4 regions of the Paenibacillus kyungheensis genome follow, and region 4 is predicted to be linked to each of the others. Evidence: riboswitches for the same ligand, from Rfam matches in the RefSeq annotation. Region 4 holds a riboswitch; each other region holds the start of a gene.
What was found. A riboswitch is a leader RNA that binds a small molecule or an ion and turns the genes downstream of it on or off. The one in region 4 is predicted to bind cyclic di-AMP.
Positions count from the first base shown of each region.

Region 1: another riboswitch for cyclic di-AMP. It lies ahead of kdpF (K(+)-transporting ATPase subunit F); the one in region 4 lies ahead of PQ456_RS21885 (hypothetical protein).
Region 2: another riboswitch for cyclic di-AMP. It lies ahead of PQ456_RS00120 (resuscitation-promoting factor); the one in region 4 lies ahead of PQ456_RS21885 (hypothetical protein).
Region 3: another riboswitch for cyclic di-AMP. It lies ahead of PQ456_RS00400 (C40 family peptidase); the one in region 4 lies ahead of PQ456_RS21885 (hypothetical protein).

Region 1 covers NZ_CP117416.1:2,314,465-2,319,948, reverse strand. The annotation lists gene kdpB (potassium-transporting ATPase subunit KdpB) at 22-2,049, opposite strand; gene kdpA (potassium-transporting ATPase subunit KdpA) at 2,178-3,848, opposite strand; gene kdpF (K(+)-transporting ATPase subunit F) at 3,868-3,948, opposite strand; cyclic di-AMP (ydaO/yuaA leader) riboswitch at 4,197-4,378, opposite strand; cyclic di-AMP (ydaO/yuaA leader) riboswitch at 4,441-4,645, opposite strand; gene PQ456_RS10260 (carboxypeptidase regulatory-like domain-containing protein) at 4,949-5,484, opposite strand, start outside.
Region 2 covers NZ_CP117416.1:25,155-30,638, forward strand. The annotation lists gene PQ456_RS00110 (HD domain-containing protein) at 1-987, shown strand, start outside; gene PQ456_RS00115 (TatD family hydrolase) at 1,035-1,802, shown strand; cyclic di-AMP (ydaO/yuaA leader) riboswitch at 1,998-2,221, shown strand; gene PQ456_RS00120 (resuscitation-promoting factor) at 2,545-3,663, shown strand; gene rnmV (ribonuclease M5) at 3,861-4,409, shown strand; gene rsmA (16S rRNA (adenine(1518)-N(6)/adenine(1519)-N(6))-dimethyltransferase RsmA) at 4,411-5,295, shown strand; gene veg (biofilm formation stimulator Veg) at 5,402-5,484, shown strand, end outside.
Region 3 covers NZ_CP117416.1:85,924-91,407, forward strand. The annotation lists gene motB (flagellar motor protein MotB) at 91-933, opposite strand; gene motA (flagellar motor stator protein MotA) at 926-1,744, opposite strand; gene PQ456_RS00390 (hypothetical protein) at 1,941-2,234, shown strand; gene PQ456_RS00395 (GNAT family N-acetyltransferase) at 2,317-2,832, opposite strand; gene PQ456_RS00400 (C40 family peptidase) at 3,098-3,571, opposite strand; cyclic di-AMP (ydaO/yuaA leader) riboswitch at 3,584-3,723, opposite strand; gene PQ456_RS00405 (YwhD family protein) at 4,202-4,714, shown strand; gene PQ456_RS00410 (ATPase domain-containing protein) at 5,075-5,484, shown strand, end outside.
Region 4 covers NZ_CP117416.1:5,040,406-5,045,889, reverse strand. The annotation lists gene PQ456_RS21900 (SDR family oxidoreductase) at 1-51, opposite strand, end outside; gene PQ456_RS21895 (universal stress protein) at 290-940, opposite strand; gene PQ456_RS21890 (hypothetical protein) at 992-1,450, opposite strand; cyclic di-AMP (ydaO/yuaA leader) riboswitch at 1,862-2,038, shown strand; gene PQ456_RS21885 (hypothetical protein) at 2,159-2,554, shown strand; gene PQ456_RS21880 (oxidoreductase) at 2,636-3,373, shown strand; gene PQ456_RS21875 (hypothetical protein) at 3,419-3,739, shown strand; gene PQ456_RS21870 (hypothetical protein) at 3,763-4,305, shown strand; gene PQ456_RS21865 (GNAT family N-acetyltransferase) at 4,302-4,871, shown strand; gene PQ456_RS21860 (sodium-dependent transporter) at 4,970-5,484, shown strand, end outside.

The DNA of each region.
Region 1 (5,484 bases), 2.5 Mb from region 4:
TTCATCTGTATACAATCATGCTTATAAAAAAGTCTGCATAATCAAATCAATACATTTAATACCGACAAACGGAACCGCCACACCGCCGAATCCATAGATAAACAAATTACGACGTAATAATTTGGTCGAGCTCATTGGTTTATAAGCGACACCTTTCATCGCTAATGGAATCAGAATCGGAATAATAATTGCATTAAAGATCAGCGCAGATAAAATAGCAGACATTGGTGAATGTAGATTCATAATATTCAGCACTTGCATCTGCGGAATAGCTACCATAAACATCGCTGGAATGATTGCAAAATATTTAGCAATATCGTTAGCGATACTGAATGTTGTTAAGCTACCCCGTGTCATCAATAGCTGTTTACCAATCGCGACTACTTCGATAATTTTGGAAGGGTCAGAATCCAGATCGATCATATTGGCTGCTTCTTTGGCAGCTACTGTACCACTATTCATCGCAATCCCTACATCCGCTTGTGCAAGTGCAGGAGCATCATTGGTACCATCTCCTGTCATCGCAACCAATTTACCTTCTGCTTGTTCGCGGCGAATAACAGCTATTTTATCTTCCGGTGTACTTTCAGCAATATAATCATCTACTCCAGCTTCTTTGGCGATGGTTGCTGCTGTTAATGGATTATCACCTGTACACATAATCGTTTTGATACCCATACTACGCATTTGTTCAAACCGTTCTTTCATCCCGGCTTTGACCGTATCTTTGAGGTAAATCAATCCATAGATTTCCTGATCTACAGCAACAGCAAGCGGGGTTCCTCCGGCAGAAGCAATAGCATCGTTATTCGCTTGCAGATTACTAGGAATATTTCCACCTTGAGAACTGACCCATTTTTTTATCGCATCGACAGCACCTTTACGCACTTTACGTCCATCTGCCAGATCCAATCCACTCATACGTGTCTCGGCGCGAAACTCTATAATTTCAGCACCTTCACTTAATGATTGAGAATATTCCCAATTTTGCTTTTTCATCAATTCTAAAACAGAACGTCCTTCAGGTGTCTCGTCAAAAGCAGAACTAACTGCTGCCCATTCGCCGACTTCTTGTGGTGAATGACCTTCTGTAGGTACAAACTCACTAGCCATCCGGTTACCATACGTGATCGTACCTGTTTTATCTAAAATAATCGTATTGATATCACCTGAAGCTTCAACCGCTTTACCAGACATCGCCAACACATTAAAACGTGTTACCCGATCCATCCCGGCGATCCCGATAGCAGACAACAATCCACCGATTGTTGTTGGGATCAAGCAGACTAGCAAAGCAATCAATACCGGAACTGAAAGAACAATATTTAAATAGCTTGCCATAAAAGGAAGTGTTACTACAACCATCAAAAAGATGATTGTTAAGCTTATCAATACTGTGTTTAACGCAATTTCATTAGGTGTCTTTTGACGTTCTGCTCCTTCGACCAGACTAATCATTCGATCCATAAATGATTCACCTGGATCGCTTGTAATACGAACAATGATCTCATCACTAATTACCATCGTTCCACCCGTTACAGAACTAAAGTCTCCACCAGCTTCTTTAATAACTGGAGCAGATTCACCTGTAATCGCAGATTCATCGACGGAAGCAAGACCTTTAATTACTTCACCATCTCCGGGAATCATTTCACCCTGTACGACTTTGACAACATCACCTTTACGAAGCTGTGTAGACGATACAGCTACTACTTGCTCACCTTCGATTCGATTTGCAATAATTTCTTTTTGCGTATTTTTCATCGAGTCTGCTTGTGCTTTGCCTCGACCTTCTGCTAATGCTTCAGCAAAGTTCGCAAAAAGTATCGTGAATAATAAAATAATGGCTACTGCTATATTGAATCCTGTTGAAACCGATTCGCCAAAAGCATTCGGTACAAAAATGAGTAATAAACTGATAATTAAACCGACTTCAACTACAAACATTACTGGATTGCGTGCCATCAGTTTAGGATTTAATTTGATCACAGATTGTTGTAACGCTTTGGAGATCAAGTCCCGGCTCATCATTGATGATTTACTTTTCATTACATTGTTCCTCCACTTAGCACTTATCTGTATAAATGCTATATATTCGAATTCTATCTATAACTCATTGTGTAACAATCATTTATTTTTCTCATCTTACATCATGAGATGAGTGTATCTGTTTCTTTTTACAACGTTAGCATTTCTGCAATCGGCCCAAGTACAACTGCCGGGAAAAACGTAAGCGCACCGACTAAAATAACAGAAATAATAAACATACCGCCGAACAATGCTTGATCTGTACGCAATGTTCCGCTTGTTTCTGGAACAGGTTTTTTCGCCATTAATGACCCTGCAACAGCTAACAACGTTACCATTGAGAAATAACGACTGATAAACATCACAACACCGGTCATAATATTCCAAAACGGTGTATTATCGCCTAATCCTTCAAATCCTGATCCGTTATTCGCAGCTGATGAAGTAAATTCATACAGCGCTTGTGTTAATCCATGATAACCCGGATTAGAAATCGTATCGGATTGTGTCATCACAGCTATTGCTGTCGGCGCTAATACCAATAAAGGTTGAATCAGCAAGGTGACTGCAATCAGCTTCATTTCTTTACCTTCAATTTTGCGACCGAGAAATTCAGGTGTTCGTCCAACCATTAGACCGGATAAGAACACAGCAATAATGGCATACATTAGAATATTTAATAACCCTACACCAGAACCGCCAAATACCGTATTAAGCATCATATTCCCAAGTGAAATCAATCCGCCAATAGGTGTTAACGTGTCATGCATGTTATTGACAGCACCTGTCTCTGAAGCGGTTGTGACGACAGAGTAGAATGAAGATTGTGCTTCGCCTAACCGTACTTCTTTCCCTTCCATCGATCCAGACTGATGTTGAATACCTAATTGATTAATCAATGGGTTCCCTTGAGATTCACTGACAAGAGATACACTAAGCATGACGACAAACATCATCACCATTGATACAAATAATACTCTACCTTGTTTGGAGTTGCCGACCATTTTACCATACGTAAATGGAAGTGACATCGGCACAAGTAACATCATTAACATCTGTAACATATTACTGAATCCGCCCGGATTTTCAAAAGGATGAGCAGAGTTGGCTCCAAAATATCCGCCACCATTGTTACCTAATTCTTTGATCGCTAGAAATGATCCTATAGGGCCGGTACCAATCTGTTGCTCTGTTCCTTGTAACGTCTGCGCAGTGATTAAAGTATGCAATGTCTGCGGTACACCTAATCCTACAAATACAATTGCCATCACAAATGCTAATGGTAACAAGATTCGTGTGATTGCTCGTACGAGATCTGTAAAGAAATTGCCAAGTGGCTTACCTGTGATCCCTCTAATAAATGCAATAGCGACTGCAATCCCTGTCGCCGGCGATACAAACATCATAAAGATGATCGCTGTCATCTGTGAGAATAAAGACAATCCGCTTTCTCCGCTATAATGCTGTAAATTGGTATTTGTAATAAAACTAATCGCTGTATTAAATGCCAGATCAGGACTCATATTGGTAATTCCTGCTGGATTCATTGGTAAAATATGTTGGAAACGAAAGATCATGTACGTAATCAGCAAGATCACTGAATTACTGATCAGAACCGCTCCTGCATACTGCTTCCATGTTTGATTTTCATTTTTGATACCGCCGAACCTGTAAATCCATTTCTCTATCGGATAAAACCAACGATCCAAGCGATTGGGTTTATTTTCAAAAGCATAAGCAATATAATGTCCGGTTGGCCGAGCAATAAGTATAGCGATGATAATAGTGACTGCAATTCCGATATATGAAAAGATACTCACGATGTTCTCCCCTGACCCATTAGAATTTTTCTGGATAAATCAATGCATAACATAGATAGATTGTTAATCCACCAATAATAATCCACAGCAGCCAAGTCATCGCTCATTCCTTCTTTCTCCGATAGCTACAGATGCCCATTGCAGCAACCCGCTCAACCCTAAAGTCATGATCACCATTAAACCAATCATCAGTATATCCATCATGTGTGTAAGACTCCCTGCATTCATTTTGTAAGTAATCATTTGCTAAAAAAGGCATAAAAAAAGAAGCCTGGAGAAAAGCAGAACTTTTCCCCAGGCCTCTACAAACACGCACACTTATCGTGTACCTGCCGAGTTGCTGGTTAGGAGTTCTCCCCTATACGCTTACGGAGTTAGCTGTCGGATTCGGGCTGGAAGATCGCCCGTTCCGGTAGATACCGGAATTCACCCCATGTTGTGTAGTAACTGACTCTTCGTATCAGTTATCTTCATCAACGGTTGGTTCCCCCGCTTTTCATATGCATATGAAAATTAAGCGTTGTGACATTGTTAACATATCAAAAAACACAGAGTCGTATTACACTGTGTCAGATCGGCACAAGCTTCACACTTCTCTCCTAATCCACGCTTACGAGGTTAGCTGTCGGATTCGGGCGGTGAGAGTCGCCCTACTGCATTGTCTGACTATACCATGGTTAAGTCAGTATGCAGATTCACCCCAACGATTCACATTCCGGCTCTCACACCGTTTTGTGAAATCGCAATTTGGTTCCCCCGTTTTTCGGTTAATACCGAAAACTCAGCGATCAACAAACATTGGAAACTTCATTTATATCAGTTGCTGAATCGTATTCATCAACTGCCTGCAATGAATAATACGCCTGTCCTTGTCAACTGTAAAGCTGAGAAAAGACGCAAAAAAAGCTGTGAATCATCACAGCTTTCATTTTCAGATAACTATTGAAAAGTTATCTGTCTCAGGCTCCTATTTTCTCTCTTTTTCATCGTTTATCTACTTTTTTATTTTAGTTACATGATATTGATCATTGTTTTGCAGTAAATTCTGAAAACGATTATGTCATTTGTTACGCAATATCCTATCATTTTGCCTTGTTATGTCAACCTGTATAAATCTCATAAGCAAAATGGTACAACGTGCTGATGTCTGAATTAAGTTGTTTTCCATTGTTGAAAAATTGGATTCTGACTACATCATAGTAATGTCTGTACCGAGATGATTGGAATGTATATTGTCCTACACCCGGGTTATTAATATAAACAGGCATTGTAAAATTACCATACCCATCCGTAGTAGCTGTTCCAGAAATCACTTTGCCATTTAAAATAGTCGTGATATTGGTAGTTACTATGGCATTCCCTACAGGAGTACCTGTTGCATCAAATGCACGACCGGTAATCACAATATTGCTTTTCACACGCCACTTTTTACCTTGTCCATAATCAATAAATCCATAGAGACCACCATCTGTAGTGATATCACTAACAGTCACTCTTGAGACATCTGCTGTCTGATAATTAACAGATAATTTGTATGGTTTAGTGAGATCGAATGTCGAAGGTGCTAATACTTGAATATAATAAGTGCCCGCAGGTAATGTAACTTGACCATTGGTATTCTGGGCAAGTGTTCCTT
Region 2 (5,484 bases), 250 kb from region 4:
GAAGAAGCATTTGATATGGATCATGAAGAATGGACCTGTCGTATTCTGCTTGGCGATACAGAAGTAAACCGTGTATTGGAAGAAGCAGAAACAGGTCTGGCTGAACGAGTCGCTTCTGTTATTCGCAAAGATTATGAAAAACCGATTGTTGTCAATTTGGTGTCTAGTCCGCTGGATGCTGATCGTATGGACTATTTGTTACGTGATGCTTATTTTACAGGCGTGAATTATGGAACGATTGATGTGGATCGTATTTTGCGGATGCTTCGTCCTCATAATGGTAGAGTAGTGGTTAAAGAATCTGGGATGCATGCGATTGAAGATTATTTGATGGCACGTTATCAAATGTACTGGCAAGTGTACTTTCATCCTGTAACTCGAAGTTCGGATATTGTTTTGCGACAGATTTTCCGCCGGGCTAAAGAATTGTTCGATCAAGGATTTGCATTTAAATTTTTACCGTACCCGTTACCTGCTTTATTTGAAGGAAATATTCAAGTACATGATTATTTATTGCTAGATGAAGCATTAGTACAGACAGCTTTTATGCAGTGGACACGAGAAGATGATGAAATTCTTGCAGATGTGTGTCATCGCTTTATGCAACGTAGACTGTATAAATATGTAGAGACCGATTTAATTGATTTGGAAACGATCGATAGTATTCGAAATGAATTTGCTAGAGTGGGATTGCATCCTCAATATGATCTGGAAATCGATTTTCCAACTGATCTTCCTTATGATGTATTTCGTCCGGGCGATCCTAAAAAGGAAAAACAAATTCTACTATTAGATCGTCAAAATCGTATTCAAGAAATTTCAGAAGTATCGGATATTGTACGTTCAATCAGCGGTATTCATCGTGGTCGATATCATCTCTACTATCCGCAGGATAAATTGGAAAAAGTCATTCATCAGTTATCAGAAGAAGTAGCAGCAATATTTGAAAATAAAATCAATCCACCTCAAATGGAATTTGAAATCTAAAATAAAAGAAAAAAGTGTGTAAAACAGAGAAGGAGCGAGAAAAATATATGTTATTTGATACACATACTCACTTGGATTCGATTGAATTTGCCGATGATCGTAAAGAAGTCATTGAACGTGCTTATGCACAGGGTGTAACACGTATGATCAATGTTGGCTTCAACCGCGAAACGATTCCAACCACAATGGAATTGGTAGAAAGTTACGAATTTATATATGCAGCGATAGGTTGGCATCCTGTAGATGCGATTCATATGCAACCTGGTGATCTCGAATGGATCGAATCGTTATGCAAACATGAGAAAGTAGTTGCTATCGGTGAGATTGGTCTTGATTATCACTGGGATACTTCTCCAAAAGAAGTGCAACACAAAGTATTACGTGAACAAATTGGTCTGGCACGCTCCATTCATATGCCGATTGTGATTCATAATCGTGATGCACACGAAGATATTGTAAAGATTTTACGTGAAGAAAATGCACATGAAGTCGGAGGAGTGATGCACTCTTTTTCAGGTAGCTGGGAAACAGCCAAAATGTGTCTTGATATGGGCTTCCATTTATCGTTTGGAGGACCGATTACATTCAAAAATGCGAAGCAACCTAAAGAGGTGTTACAAAAGGTTCCGATGGACCGTCTTTTACTTGAAACAGATTCCCCATTTTTGACACCACATCCTTATCGTGGAAAACGAAATGAGTCCGGTTATGTGACACTTGTAGCAGAAGCGGCAGCAGCGCTAAAAGGGGTATCACTGGAAGAAATTAGTACAATTACAACTAAAAATGCACTGGAACGATTTGGCATTCGATGAAAAACAGAGTAAATCACGCAAAAAACATCGTTAAACGGATATATGAATAAATTATCATCAAAAAATCGAAGAATATGACAACTTTTTAACCATTTATTCAGAAAAACGTGCTTGCTCGTCGCTTTACATGAGGGTTGGGTTCGGGATATTATTTCATCAGTGATTTAATCTTGCTGTTATCACGCAAGATTCCATGATTCGGTCTCGCTGAGTTTCCTGCATAGGAAAACGGGGGAACCAACATATGTCTTCAAGCCATTATTATCAGAATACCGAAGTCATTATGTATGATTCCTTTTACAGGGTCTATGGGGTGAATTGGAGGTACTCGCGCCATGAGCGGAGGAGCCTTCAAAGGGCAAGCAATACAATGTGTCCGAATCCGACAGCTAACCCCGTAAGCGATGCAGAGGCAACCTCGTATTTTCTAACGTTTTCCGAACTGTATTCAAATACGTCGGAAGCCAAGGAAAAGTTGCTCTTGCTCTTTTCCAGAGGCTTCTTTTGTTTTGGGCAAAAGGAAAAGGTATAGAGATACGATATTTGAAGCTTGATCTTTCAGATATTAGGTATGTCCCTTAGACTGACCATGGCGCAGGCATTTTTGAACATCACGAAAGATTATCACACAGATTCGATAATCTTATGCTTACGATCAGCCTGTGAAAATTCTGTTATATAGTCGCGTCATATACAATTACGTCACAGCTAGACGGCGAGACTATGAAGGAGGACGGAAGAAGTGGCAATTGCTCCTTTCGAAAAAACCCATGGTTCGCGCTCATCCAGCATGTCTTATGCGCTGAGTTGGAAGCAACAAAATCTACGCTATGTATTGTGGGCTGCATTATTGGTTATCGCTCTTGCAGCGATGCTATTGTCCCTACTTTATAATCAAGCGGGTAAAAATATTTCTGTTGTCATTGACGGCAAAGCACAAACCGTGGAAACACGTAAATTGATGCTTTCTCAACTGCTTGATGAAAATCAAATTAAAGTGGCACCACAAGATAAAGTGTCAATGCCGATGAATGGCGCACTTCAAGATGGCGATAAAGTTTACATTAACCATGCGGTTGCAGTAAACATTACGGCAGATGGTGGTACGAAGAAAATCTATACCACCTCTAAGACAGTTGGTAACACATTGGAGCAAGCTGGATTAACATTGTCAGGTCAAGATCAACTTACACCAGCAATGGAATCTTCAGTTCATGACAATATGGATATCAAGATTGTTCGCACCAAATCGTTTGTAGCGAAAAAAGTTGTAAAGATTCCTTATCAAACTGTTAAAAAAACCGATGCTTCTATGGTTGAAGGTAAAACAAAGTTAGTACAAAGTGGTCAAACAGGTAAAGTGGTTCAATACATCGAGAAAGTATACGAAGATGGAGAATTCGTCTCTAAACGTATGGTTGATAAAAAAACAACCGCAAAAGTGCAAGATAAGATTGTAGCAATAGGTACCAAAAAAGAAGAGCCTAAGCTTCTTGCAGCTGCATCATCTAGTGGAGGTTCCAGTAATAGTACTTCCAAAGCAGGTGTAGATTTTTCTTATGCGAAAGTACTGAACAATGTATCTCTTACTGCTTATTCGTCTCAAGAACCTGGTCTAGGTACAGTGACTGCTTCTGGAGCACGTGTAACAGAAGGTCGTACGATTGCAGTCGATACGAGTGTCATTCCTATGGGATGGTGGGTATACATTGAAGGCATTGGCTTCCGCCGTGCTGAAGATACCGGTAGTGCTATTAACGGTAATAAAATCGACGTATATATAGACAGCTTGAGCCAAGCGAGAGCATTTGGACGTAAATCCGGTTACACTGTATATGTAATTGGTCCGGTTAAACCCTAGTCAGGGTGTTGATTGGGATAACGCCATTGCTTAAGCCCAGTCATCTGTTATATGATATAAATAATATTAACCATGAGCGTGAATAAGGAAAACAAAAAGAAGAGGAATATTCCTCTTCTTTTTGTTCTGTTAAGATCAATTTATAGTGAATAGATAGAGGTCATTATTTACAGAGTGAAGGGAAGCGTACAATCAACGTGATTAAAGAAGTGATTGTGGTGGAAGGTAGAGACGATACAGTAGCGATTAAACGAGCTGTAGACGCGGATACGATCGAAACTGGTGGTTCAGCGATTGGAGCTCATGTTATTCGTCGGGTGAAGTTAGCTCAAGAACGCCGCGGTGTGATCATATTAACAGATCCTGATTTTGCTGGTGAACGGATACGTAAGATCGTCGCGCAGAAAGTACCTGGTTGTAAACATGCTTTTATTCCTGAAAGCGAAGCTACGCTCAAAGGTGATATCGGTGTTGAGAATGCTTCGCCTGAAGCGATTCGTGAAGCACTTGCACGTGTACATTCTGAAATGCCAGAAGCAGAGATTTTGATCGATTGGGAAGACTTGATTATGACAGGACTGGTAATGCAGCCAGATGCAGCAGAGCGAAGAATGAAAATGGGCAACTTGTTAGGGATAGGGTATGGCAACGGAAAACAGTTCCATAAGCGTTTGCGCATTTTTGGAATAAGCCGTGAAGAATTTGCAGCAGCACTTTCACAAATGGAAGCGGAGGAAGAACAATAATATGGATGAACGACTAGATATAGCGACACCCAAACGCACCAAAGAAATTATAAATAAGTATGGATTTTCATTTAAAAAAAGTCTCGGTCAGAACTTTTTGATCGATTCGAATATTTTGAACAAAATTGTAGAAGCTGCCGAGTTAACACCTGAAAATGGAGCTTTAGAGATTGGACCGGGGATAGGCGCATTGACCGAACGATTAGCCCAAGAAGCGGGTGCAGTAACAGCGGTTGAGATTGACCGTCGCTTAATTCCAATTTTGAAAGAAGTGCTAGAACCTTATCCACATGCTAAAGTACGTCATGATGATGTGCTTAAAGTCGACTTACATCAATTGTTTCGTGAAGATTTTAGTGAAGTTGAAAAAGTAAGTGTAGTTGCTAACTTACCGTACTATGTCACGACACCGATTGTTATGAAGCTGTTGGAAGAACGCCTTCCTTTGGATAATATTGTAGTGATGATCCAAAAAGAAGTCGCTCAGCGCATGGCAGCTCCTCCTGGAGGCAAAGACTACGGAAGTCTGAGTATTGCTGTGCAATATTATTGCGTGCCTGAATTGATCTGTATTGTGCCTAAAACAGTATTTATCCCACAGCCTAATGTAGAATCTGCTGTGATTCGCTTAAAACTGCGTGATCGTCCGGCAGTAGAAGTCGAAGATGAAGCTTACTTTTTTGAATTGATGCAATCTTGTTTTGTACAACGTCGTAAAACGATTGCCAATAACTTGCGCAGTCGCTACTTTGAAGGTGGAGATCGTACGCAATTAGAGCAGCTTTTGGCAGAAGCAGGAATTGAACCTTCTAGACGCGGAGAAACACTTAGTTTGCAAGAATATGCGACTTTGAGCAGTGTATTTTTGAAAGCAGGTATCCGCTAAAAAAATTCGTTGACAAGATAAATTTAATACTGCTATAATTTAATGTTCATTTGACAAACCATCTTTTCTTTGATATAATGAGGAGGGAAAGAGGTGGTTGTAGTCAATGGCTAACAATGCGCTTTTGGAAATCAAACGTAGTCTTGATGCTCATGTAGGGCACAAAATTACGTTACGTGCTAATGGTGG
Region 3 (5,484 bases), 310 kb from region 4:
TATTGTCTATTTTCAATCTATCGTTATTATTTTGAAATAAAAAAGAAACTTTAGAGAGATCTCTAAAGTTTCTTTTTTTTAGTTTGATTGTTATTTACCGTTGTTCGCCATAGATTGAAGTGTAGGATTCACATCTTCGTCTACATACTTACGAATAATCGATACTTCTACCCGGCGATTTTCTGCACGTCCTAGATTAGTAGAGTTACTAGCCACAGGTCGATATTGTCCATATCCGATTGCACTGAATTTACGAGGATCTAATTTGTTGTTTAACAATAGAATTTTCATAAAGTTGAGTGCACGGTCTGAACTTAGATTCCAGTTCGATTCATATTGCGAGTTCGAGATTGGAATATTGTCTGTATGACCAGACACGATAATATCGTAATTCGGGAATTGTTGCAAAATATTAGAGATTGATTTGGCAAGTATACGAGATTCTGGTTTTACGGTAGCTCGTCCAGAAGCAAATAACGTATTATCACTGATTGTGATACTTAATTGAGATTGATTGAGCTTGGTAGCTAACTGCTGGCTCAATCCATTGTTTTTGATATAACTATCTAATTGTTTTTTTAGTTTTTCTAAATTTTCTTGTTCTTGCTGTTTAAGTTTTTCACGTAAACTTTCTCTGCTTTTTTGAGTATTGTCTGCCGGTGAAGCCGCAGAAGCAGGTGTTTCATTATCGTCGGATTTAGGTGTTTGTCCGCTGGTTTCTTCCATAGCATTTTGATCCAAAACACCTGTACCACCGGTGAACGCTGCATTCATCGCTGCTGCCATTTGTTGAAACTTGGATGCATCCAATGAACTCATAGCAAATAGAGTAATAAATAATGCTAGCAAAAGGGTCATTAAGTCAGAATAAGGAAGCAACCAACTTTCATCTGGATGTTCTTCATGAGGCTCGTGTCTACCTTTTTTACTCACTGGCTACCGCCTCCCCTACAGCCCCACCGCTACTTTCTTCGCTGTTCATTTTTGCATTTTCAGTAGGTGTTAAGAACACAGCTAATTTCTGGCTAATCGCAATAGTAGATACACCGGATTGAATAGATAGTAGGCCTTCTACCATCATTAGCTTAACTTCTACTTCAGCTTTGGATAAACGTTTGAGCTTCGTTGCAATAGGATGCCATAATACATAACCACTAAAGATACCGAGCAATGTTGCCATAAAAGCCCCTGCAATCGCATGAGAAAGCTTTTCCAAGTCAGTCAAATCCGCCATCGCAGCAATCAGACCTACTACCGCTCCAAGTACACCCAGTGTAGGAGCATACATACCTGCTTGTGAGAAAAGAAGTGCGCCTGAACGGTGACGTTCTTCTGTCGCATTAATATCTTCCATCAATACATCTTGTACAAACTCTTGATCATTACCATCAATAATCATGCGCATTCCGTTACGAAGGAAAGGATGATCAATTTCTTCGACTTTGGATTCCAATGCAAGTAGACCTTCACGACGCGTAATAGAAGCCCACTCCATAAACATACCTACTAGATCTTTTTTGTCCATTAATTTTTGTTGAACAAAAACAACTTTAAACAATTTGCCAAGACGTTTAACTTCATTCATTGGAAAAGCCATAAAGATTGTTGCTGCTGTACCAACAAAAATGATGACATAAGCAGCCGGGTTATTAACCAGATTGATAAGGGGGGCACCTTTTAGAAGCATACCGAATATAAGTGAACCCAAACCAAGTATTAGACCAATAATTGTTGAAATTTGCATAATACACCTCGTCCGTGAGTATATAGTTTATCTCTCTCATCATCCACTTCCATGTAATGATGTGTTTTCCAAAAACATCTGATACTCTTTTATCGACAAGATATGCTGCATTGTTAAGAGTTTTTTAGTGTATATTTGCGTTATAATGTAAATAAGTTGGGAATTGTAACAATATCGACAGATCGGGAGGTTGAGTATGGGCGTTAAGCATGGAAGAGATTATGAAGAGATATTGAGTGATTTAACATCAGCAGTAGCCATGATTCCAGACAGTTATTTGTTTTTTGATATGGAACCTCAAGAGTGGGAAGTGCTTGCTGAAGGTGAACGAAATGAAGTAAATGAAGCGTTGGCAGAAGACTTATTTTTTGCGCTCGGCTCACAATCTATGATCCACGTAGGTAGTGGGGTAGTCATCTATGATGCAGACACACATCGCATTGATATTTTGATTGGCAAAGAAGAAATGACATTTGTGACCTTGATCTAACAAAAGATTAATAAAATACGTATATAGCAAAAGCACAGAGCAGATGAACTAGAAGATCATCTAAGCTGTGCTTTTTGTTTGTTTATATATCAAGATAACGTGCATCAGTAGGTGCTTGATAGACCATGCAGTAAAAAGGCTTCATACCATCAGGCGTTCTACGCTCATACATATCTGTAATATAAAAGCCTGCTTTTTGATACGTACGGATAGCCCGCTGATTCCAGGTCAACACTTCCAGATCGATTTCGGCTGTCGCGTTACGGTTTTGAGCCGTTTTTACAATAGCTTCTACAAAAGCTTCTCCATAACCATGACCACAAAGATCAGGACGCATACCAATCCCTAAGCGTATCGTATCTCCTAATGGAAAAAGTTGAGCAAATCCGGCTAACTGTTCTGTCTGATCCAATACCGATACATACTGTTGTTGCCGAATCTCAGGATCACCGAACTCAATCCCTAATTCTTTCATTTGATCCCAGGGCATCCAGCCGTAGATATTATAAGGAGGATCATATATCCATGTACATACTTGGGCAGCATGTTGTTCTGTCAAAGGAATCGTATGAAAAATAGAATGTGACAGTGAGCTCATGACATAACCTCCTCTGACTGTACTTTATATATACCATAAAAAAAACTTAAAAAATTTGCAATATCCTGTTTACCATAATTACGAGTAGGTTAATAATAAGTAGACATAATTATAAAGAACAATTGATATAAATTTATTATTTTATGTAACCTATTGGATGTTTAATACGTCTTACTTATATAGGAACATAAAAAAACCACTAAAGATTCTGGCGGGAATCTTCAATGGTTTATAGGTTCATTTATATGAGTTGTAAATACGATGATTAATTGTCAGTTGCGAAGGTGTTATATGTGGAATCGCTCATAACACGTTTAGCACCAACGTAACGATTTTGATAGTAATCCATGCTCAAACTGTCAATTCTCACACCTTTGGAAGTAGAAGCGTGTGCGAAGTTACCATTTCCTACATAAACCGCTACATGTGAAACGCCAGCCCCAGTAGTATTGAAAAATAACAGATCTCCAGCAATTAAATCACTTTTTGATACAGGCTCGCCTACTTGATATTGAGAGCTAGATTGGCGAGGAAGATCAATGTTCATTTTGCTGAATACATATTGTGTAAATCCCGAGCAGTCAAAACCGCTAAAAGATGTTCCACCAATACGATAAGGTGTTCCAATAGCTCCATCGATAACTTGATCCATTTTAGAATCTGCATGCGCACTTGTTACTCCAAGTGACGTAAATGCAATAGCAAGTCCCATTACTGCGGCTGTTAGTTTCTTTTTCATGTTCAAAATCAATTGTCCCCTTCCAATTGCCTACGAGGTTAGCTTAAGGATTCGGTAGAAGGTATTCCCCTATGATCCCTCCGAAACAAGATCAATTCACCCAAAACGGTTCCCCCGTTTCCCGGTACCACGGAATTTGGCTCAAAGCTTGGTGTGTACCGTACACGGATCATTACGACAAAACGACAAAATTTTCAGTTGCTATAAAGGTTACAGCATTTAGTTTTAAAGTTTACAAAGTTGTTACTAAAATCTCACTGGATTTATTCTACCAGAGGTTTTTTACTTTGGCAAACGTTTATTCATCTGTTTTTAAGATTTACTTTTGTATTTTAGTGTTAAATCTCTGTGAAAGCCTATGGTTATCGTCTTTTTAAAAGTTAAAAAATTTTAATCTTTTGCTCATATAGTGACTTTTGATGAAGAATTGTGATCACTATATATACTTTATTCGGTTCATCCATCTCAATAATGAACGTTTTTTTCCTTTTTTTATGAAAATTGATGACAATAATCGACTTTATTGGCTTTTAAGGCAATATTCGATACAATATGAATAATAAATCGAACCATAAATCTATGTATAATAACCTTATTTATACTGACCCCACAAAGGAGTATTTGAACGATATGGATGAAAATCAACCAAGTAAAAAGTCGATGTCACTTAATATTGTAAGTAGTAGTGCAAAAAGCAGTAAACACAAAGGTTTTGGAGCAGGAGCGATTAACCTCAATAATGTGTCCCCTATCATTATAGACCATGGCGAAGCAAAAATCGATGTTGGCGCAATGCACGCCAAAAGTAAAGTAGAAAAAGGGATCAAATTTACGACTAACCGCGAAGAAGTAAATGGTGGTCGTCAAGTATGGTTAGTATGGGTAGCAGTCGATAAATTAGCTGAAGGTGTCAATTATGCTGGCGCTACAGCTTGCGAAATGTGGATTAACGAAGAAGAGAAAAAAGGCTGGAAAATCCTCGCAGAGCATGTGAACAAATTGGATTATGCTATCAAGCGTCGCATTATGTTAGAAGGTTTGGGAAGCGAAGAAAAAGCTGCCCTTAAAAAATTATTGGTTGCTCATAACGAAGAATGGTGGAACCAATCTTCTGAAGAGTTTAAAACAGCATTAGAAGGTTAATAATACTTTATATAGTCTACTATTTACACAAAAGACCGACGACCCTCAGATCGTCGGTCTTTTATTATTCGTAGTGTTTTGAAGCATTCTCCAAATATGTAGCTTCTATAGAAGAATTATATTTTAAAAGCAATTATTCAGGATTCAAAATAGTAGGATTATCTTTATTTATATCATATAATAACAAGTAAAATATGGTAAAAAAGGTTGTGAATACAATGCGTCTTTTTCTGCCCTTACCGAAATTGGAAATTTGCTTTCTTCTATCGATAAAGCCTTGCTATAATTAAGATAAAGTTATCATCGTAAGAAGCTGTCCCTTGCTTGACTAAAATATTCTACAGATGGAGGGAACACTACATGCAAAAAAGTGAAGCTGCTTATATTAGTACATTAAAACAGCCAATTAGTACAGGTATCCCGGGACTGGATGATATTTTATGTGGAGGCATACCGCCAGGAGGCGTCGTGATTCTGGAAGGCGAACCAGGCACAGGAAAAACTACAATAGGCATGCAATTTTTGGTTGAAGGTGCTATTAAACATAATGAACCGGGGATATACATTACATTTGAAGAACTTCCTGAACAAATTTACGATGATATGGAACGGTTCGGTTGGAATTTGAAAGAATTGGAACGGCGTAACTTATTACGTGTGATCTGTATAGAACCCGAGATTTTATTAGAACAAATGCTTGAACCCAATGGTCTTTTTGAACATATGATCAAAGAAATTGGTTGTAAACGCGTAGTTATGGATAGTATTAG
Region 4 (5,484 bases):
TTCTCCTATACTTGACGACGCGCCTGTAATCACAACAAATCCTGTTTTCATAATTCAATAAACTCCTTTATTGATATGAGATAGTGGAAGGGAACAACTTCACATTATCATGTCTAGGTAAGGAGCACAGTGAGAAAGATTATAGTTAACAACATTTTTGAATATAAATTTTTGATAATCAAAATATATTCCAATTGATACCCCTGATCGCATAGCAAATTACCTGCAACCCCTTGATAGATGAAGGGATTGCAGGCTAGTAATGAATATATGATCGACAGTCGCTATATTACACCGAATGAGGTTCCAATACCAATTCATCAATCAACTTGCCTTTGAATACTTTCAGATATTGATATTGCCCGTCGATACATAATTTGAGCAATCCATTATCGAAGTCTGTATGCATATCTTTGAAAAAGATACCTTCTGTAATGATCGGTCGACCATGCGTCTCATACGCAATTTCGTATCCGCGCGAAGTCTGAATCACGTCTACATCTACGCCTTGTTCATGGGTTTCTTCGAGATGGGCTTGCATACGCTGTACCGCTACAATATGTAGATCGATCGCTCCCAGCTTTTCCAGTAGATCGTTTACGATCGAACCTTTTATAATTTCTTGCCAGCGAGTCTGAGCCGATTGTCCAATAATAAGTTGCGTAATATCGTGTTGTTGAGCGGTAGAAGTAATAATATCAGCCGCTTCTTGTCCGTTACTTTCTAAAAGCACAAAATGACCGCCAGCTTCTTCTGTTAATTTACGCCATAACGCTACATAGTTCTCTTGTTGTTGATCCATTTCATCGAGAGGTTGATCGATTACACTTAATACACAAAGTGGAGACTGAATAAGTTGAGATAAATGAATACCACGCCTGATCAATCGTTCTCCATTGGGTCCATAATACACACAGACCATAATCTTTTCAGAATTCAAGCTAGATACACTCCTTTATTGAGGTAGTTATGATCCATTAACCATAATTATTTAAAAGGAATAATAAGCGATTGTATAATCTAACAAAAAAGCATGATTCACCAGTATATCAGAAGATGCCCATACATCGGGCGGATCTTGTAGACGATTGCATAGATCAGTTAAAGCCTCTACCATCACCTGACTACGCACATCTCCCCAGCTAGCATGATGTTGAGCGATATGAGATTGTGCTTGCTGTAGCGAGCATTTTTTCAGCGTAGAGAATACCCGGCACCATTTCACCAGGTCTAAATGTTGAACCTGATCGGTAAACGAATATTCCGCCCAACCGGTAATCCCATGACTTGCTATTTTTAACAGCCCACAATGCAGATACCCATCCATATCAGGTAACGCAAGCAGATGATTATCATACTGGAACACTTCAATCGAATGAATATGATGTGTAGCCAGATCCACCGTGGATACAGTATTGCTAGCAGGCGCTATCGGCGAAATTAAACTCATCTCAAATCTACACTCCTTCAAATAAAATCGCTATCTCTATACATAGTAAAACCAGATAAATCAGTAACCGGCACACTTTTTTGATGTCAGATATTGTTAGCAATCATAGTACCGTTAAGGGTAGAAGTAAAATCAAATCTAAGCTTTTAATAGGCTTTATATGCTTGAAAATAACGATGTAATCGGATTCATTGGTCTCAATCACGTTCTAATGGCTATCATGCTTGCTGATACAACCGTTTATATAAATACTGCGCAAACAGCAGAAAAAGAAGGATGGAATGATGAAAATAAGAGCATACTGCTCAAAAGATAAAGGAATTGATTCAAATTCACTCCTTATGAAGAGTCAGACTGCTTTACAAACGAAAAAGGCGGGCGTATGATTTCATTCAAGTTCATTACAGCTTAATGGCTGAAAGGCTAAATCTAGACCTTTCAGAAAGCGGGGGAACCATACGAATAGACAGGGTATTAGAGATCTATTCAGGGGTGAATCAGAGACGACAGCTCAGGTTGATCTATCTGTAGGGAGACTCTTACTTCCGAATCCGTCAGCTAACCTCGTAAGCTGCAATAAGAGAGACGACAACAGTCATCTATGCCATATCAGGGGCTTTTTTGCTCCTGTCTTAGAAGCTGATGAAGAGGTCCTCTTCTAACGGCTTTTTTTTGTTGTCTACAATGAGTGGAGGAGCGCGAACACGCATGGAGTACGAACAGGAATTTGTACTGGTATCGCCTGCTACAGTAGCAGGGGAGCAATTTATTCAATTACTCAAAGTTAAAAAAATACCGTTTGCTATTATAGTGAACAGTCAGGCAGATCAGCTTCGATTTGAAAAGATAGGTATTGAGCATATTCTAGTAATAGATACTCAGCGACAAGACTTATGGCGTATCCCGCAATTGAATATTGGCAAAATCTATTTATTTGAACGTAGTCTACCGTTATGTTGTCGTTATATCCAGATCTGTCGTGCATGGACATCTGATAAGCTATATGTCATTACAGAAGGCAGCCAATCACGCTTAATTTATCGTGGTTTGGGTGCAGATTATATTATTCATACCAATGGAAGTAGCGCTTCGTTTTTATTATAAAAAAAGACTGCTGATCCAACGATCATTTTATTTTGCAATTTGTCGGTGATATCTTGATAATAAAGAAGATAGAGAACCAAGATGATGCGCAGAATGGAGATGATCGTTGTGATCGGTAAAACAGCACTCGTCGCTGGAGCAACAGGTCTTGTGGGCAAAAAGTTGTTGCGTCAGTTATTAGATAGCACAGAATATACACGAGTGATTGCTCTTGTCCGTGAACCTGTGCAACAACTACAACATCTGAAGTTGCAACAGATCGTAGTGGATTATCGTAGATTAGAAGATTATCGAGCAGAGATGAAAGCAGATGATGTCTTTTGCTGTCTCGGTACAACGATTAAGCAAGCAGGAACGCAAGCGCAGATGATCGAGATTGATGTATTGTATCCGGTGTCTGTCGCTATGGTGGCGTACAAACAAGGAGCCAAGCAGTTTATCGTGATCAGCTCGATGGGCGCTGATCCCAAATCCAGTATTTTTTATACACGTACCAAAGGAGATATGGAGCAACGGTTACAACAAGTTGGTTATTCTTCATTATCGATTGTTCGTCCATCCTTATTGCTAGGCAAACGCAAAAATAGCCGCGCAGGAGAGCAATTCGGTGCTGTAGTCTCTCAAGCACTATCATTTCTAATGATAGGTCCTCTTCGCAAATATCGAGGTATCGAAGCAAGTGACGTTGCACGAGCGATGTATCGGATCGCTCAGACCTCCAAGTCAGGTACTCACATATATATGTCAGATCAATTGCAACGAATCGCAGACGAGTCCCAGAGTCGCTCCGCTTCAATGAGCAAATCAGCGAGATCGTAGTAGGTTATAGTTCAATTTTTAATTATAGAAATGGAGAATAGCAATATGCCTCAGTTAGAACCAAAGCAAGCCGCTTCAATTATCGAAAAATGGATTGCTTTTTACGATATGGATAATGCCAAAGCATGGGATAAAGACGATTATCCTTTTATCCAATCTTCTTGCAAAGTGATGCGCAGTGCTATTCAAGCATTACGTGGAAAAGCACCTGCACCTAATGAACGTCGCAAAATCGTGGCTGGACTTGAAGATTGGTTAGATGATTCATTTATGGACGATCCGAATGAATGGGAAAAAGAAAATAAAGCATTTGTGCAAGAAGCATTAGAAGCGATTCAATTTACAATTCAATTTCTACAAAAATAATGAATAACAGGCAGGAGTGCTCTATGCCAGACGGGTATATTCCACTGTGCAGTCGTGTAATTGGCGATTTTTATATTGCATTTGAACCGCACTCCCATAGTCTAAATATCTATATGCACAGACCAGAACCAGCGCTCGAAGGGTCTACAGATAGTTCTACGATTGTATCGGATGATCAATCTACCATTTCGCCTGCTTCGATGTTGTTGATCGGGTATCTCAAGGTCACATATTCACAAGCTGCTAAGCCTACCGAGTCAGAAGATGATCCTTCTGAGAAAGGGTGCGGGCTGGATGCGGTCTATATCAGTGATTTTCAAATCTATTTCAATTATCAAGATCTCAAATTAGCTGTACCTGTAATTACGCTGTTGCGAGATACATTATCGGCTGAAGGATATCGTCTACTGGCTGCGCATATTTTCAAAAATGAACGCTCTTATGCCAAATTACATCATACGTATATCGAGCGGTGCGGAGCCACGATACGGCGTGAATATAGCGATTATGTCATTATAGAATGGAAATGGAATCCGGCAGATGATGCAGATAGGAGAATAAGATGAATCACGATACGAACAACCATATTCAGGTAACTCTGTGCCGGGAAGAAGAAGCACATATCATATGCAATATGTATCCATATTACTTGTACGATCTGTCAGAGATATGGGAGCGTCAGCCGAATTCACAAGGCATATTTGATGAAGAACAATATGCTACGCTTCACCAGCAAAGCGATGCGTTTCTGATCTGGTGGCGACATCCAGGGGTTCTATATCCGTGGATTATTCGTGTGAACGGCGTGCCTGCTGGATTTGCTTTGATAGCGACTCCTCCTTATATCCCTGATGGTTCTCAAGCGCAATATTACTTAAACGAGTTTTTTGTTATGCGTCCATTTCGTGGACAAGGAGTCGCTCAGCAAGCAGCTATTCACGTATTTGACCAATATCGAGGCGATTGGGAACTACAGACCAATGCATCCTCACGAAATCATCATACTCAATCGTTCTGGAACAATATATTGTCACAATATACAAAGGATCAGTACAGTAAGCGCGAAATAACAGATGAAGATCAGCAACAATTGCTTTCGTATTGCTTTAATAATCAGCAAAAAAACGAATAATCATGATTTTTTTCAGTTTGTTACTTTCTTTTCATGGACAATATATAACGTTTTGTGTAACATAGGCATAATTCACTTTATTAATAAGGAGTATACCTATGGCACAAAAAGAAGGTTCAGATTCAGCAAGTACAGGCAGTGGTAAGATCGAACGGTTTTCAACAAGCGGGTTTATTTTGGCAGCGATTGGTAGTTCAGTAGGTCTGGGGAATATGTGGAAGTTCCCATATATCACCGGTAAATACGGCGGGGCTGCCTTTTTCTTAATGTTTATTATTTGTCTGATCGTAGTAGGTCTACCGATTCTATTGGCAGAAATGGCGATTGGTCGAAGTGGACGGGGTAATGCTGCGGCTTCGCTTTTCAACATTACAGGGAAGAAGCATTGGAAATGGATCGGTACGATTCCAGTAGTGACTTCTTTCTTGATTATGTGTTATTACGGTGTGGTAGCAGGATGGACACTGCATTATACGGTATTATCTTTTAGCGGTAGTCTGTCTGATGTTAATACTGATTTTACAGCAGAATTTACGAATTTTGCTGGTGGTTATGCACCGTTGTTCTGGCAAGCGGTTGTAATGTTAATTACAGGTATCGTTATAGCTAAAGG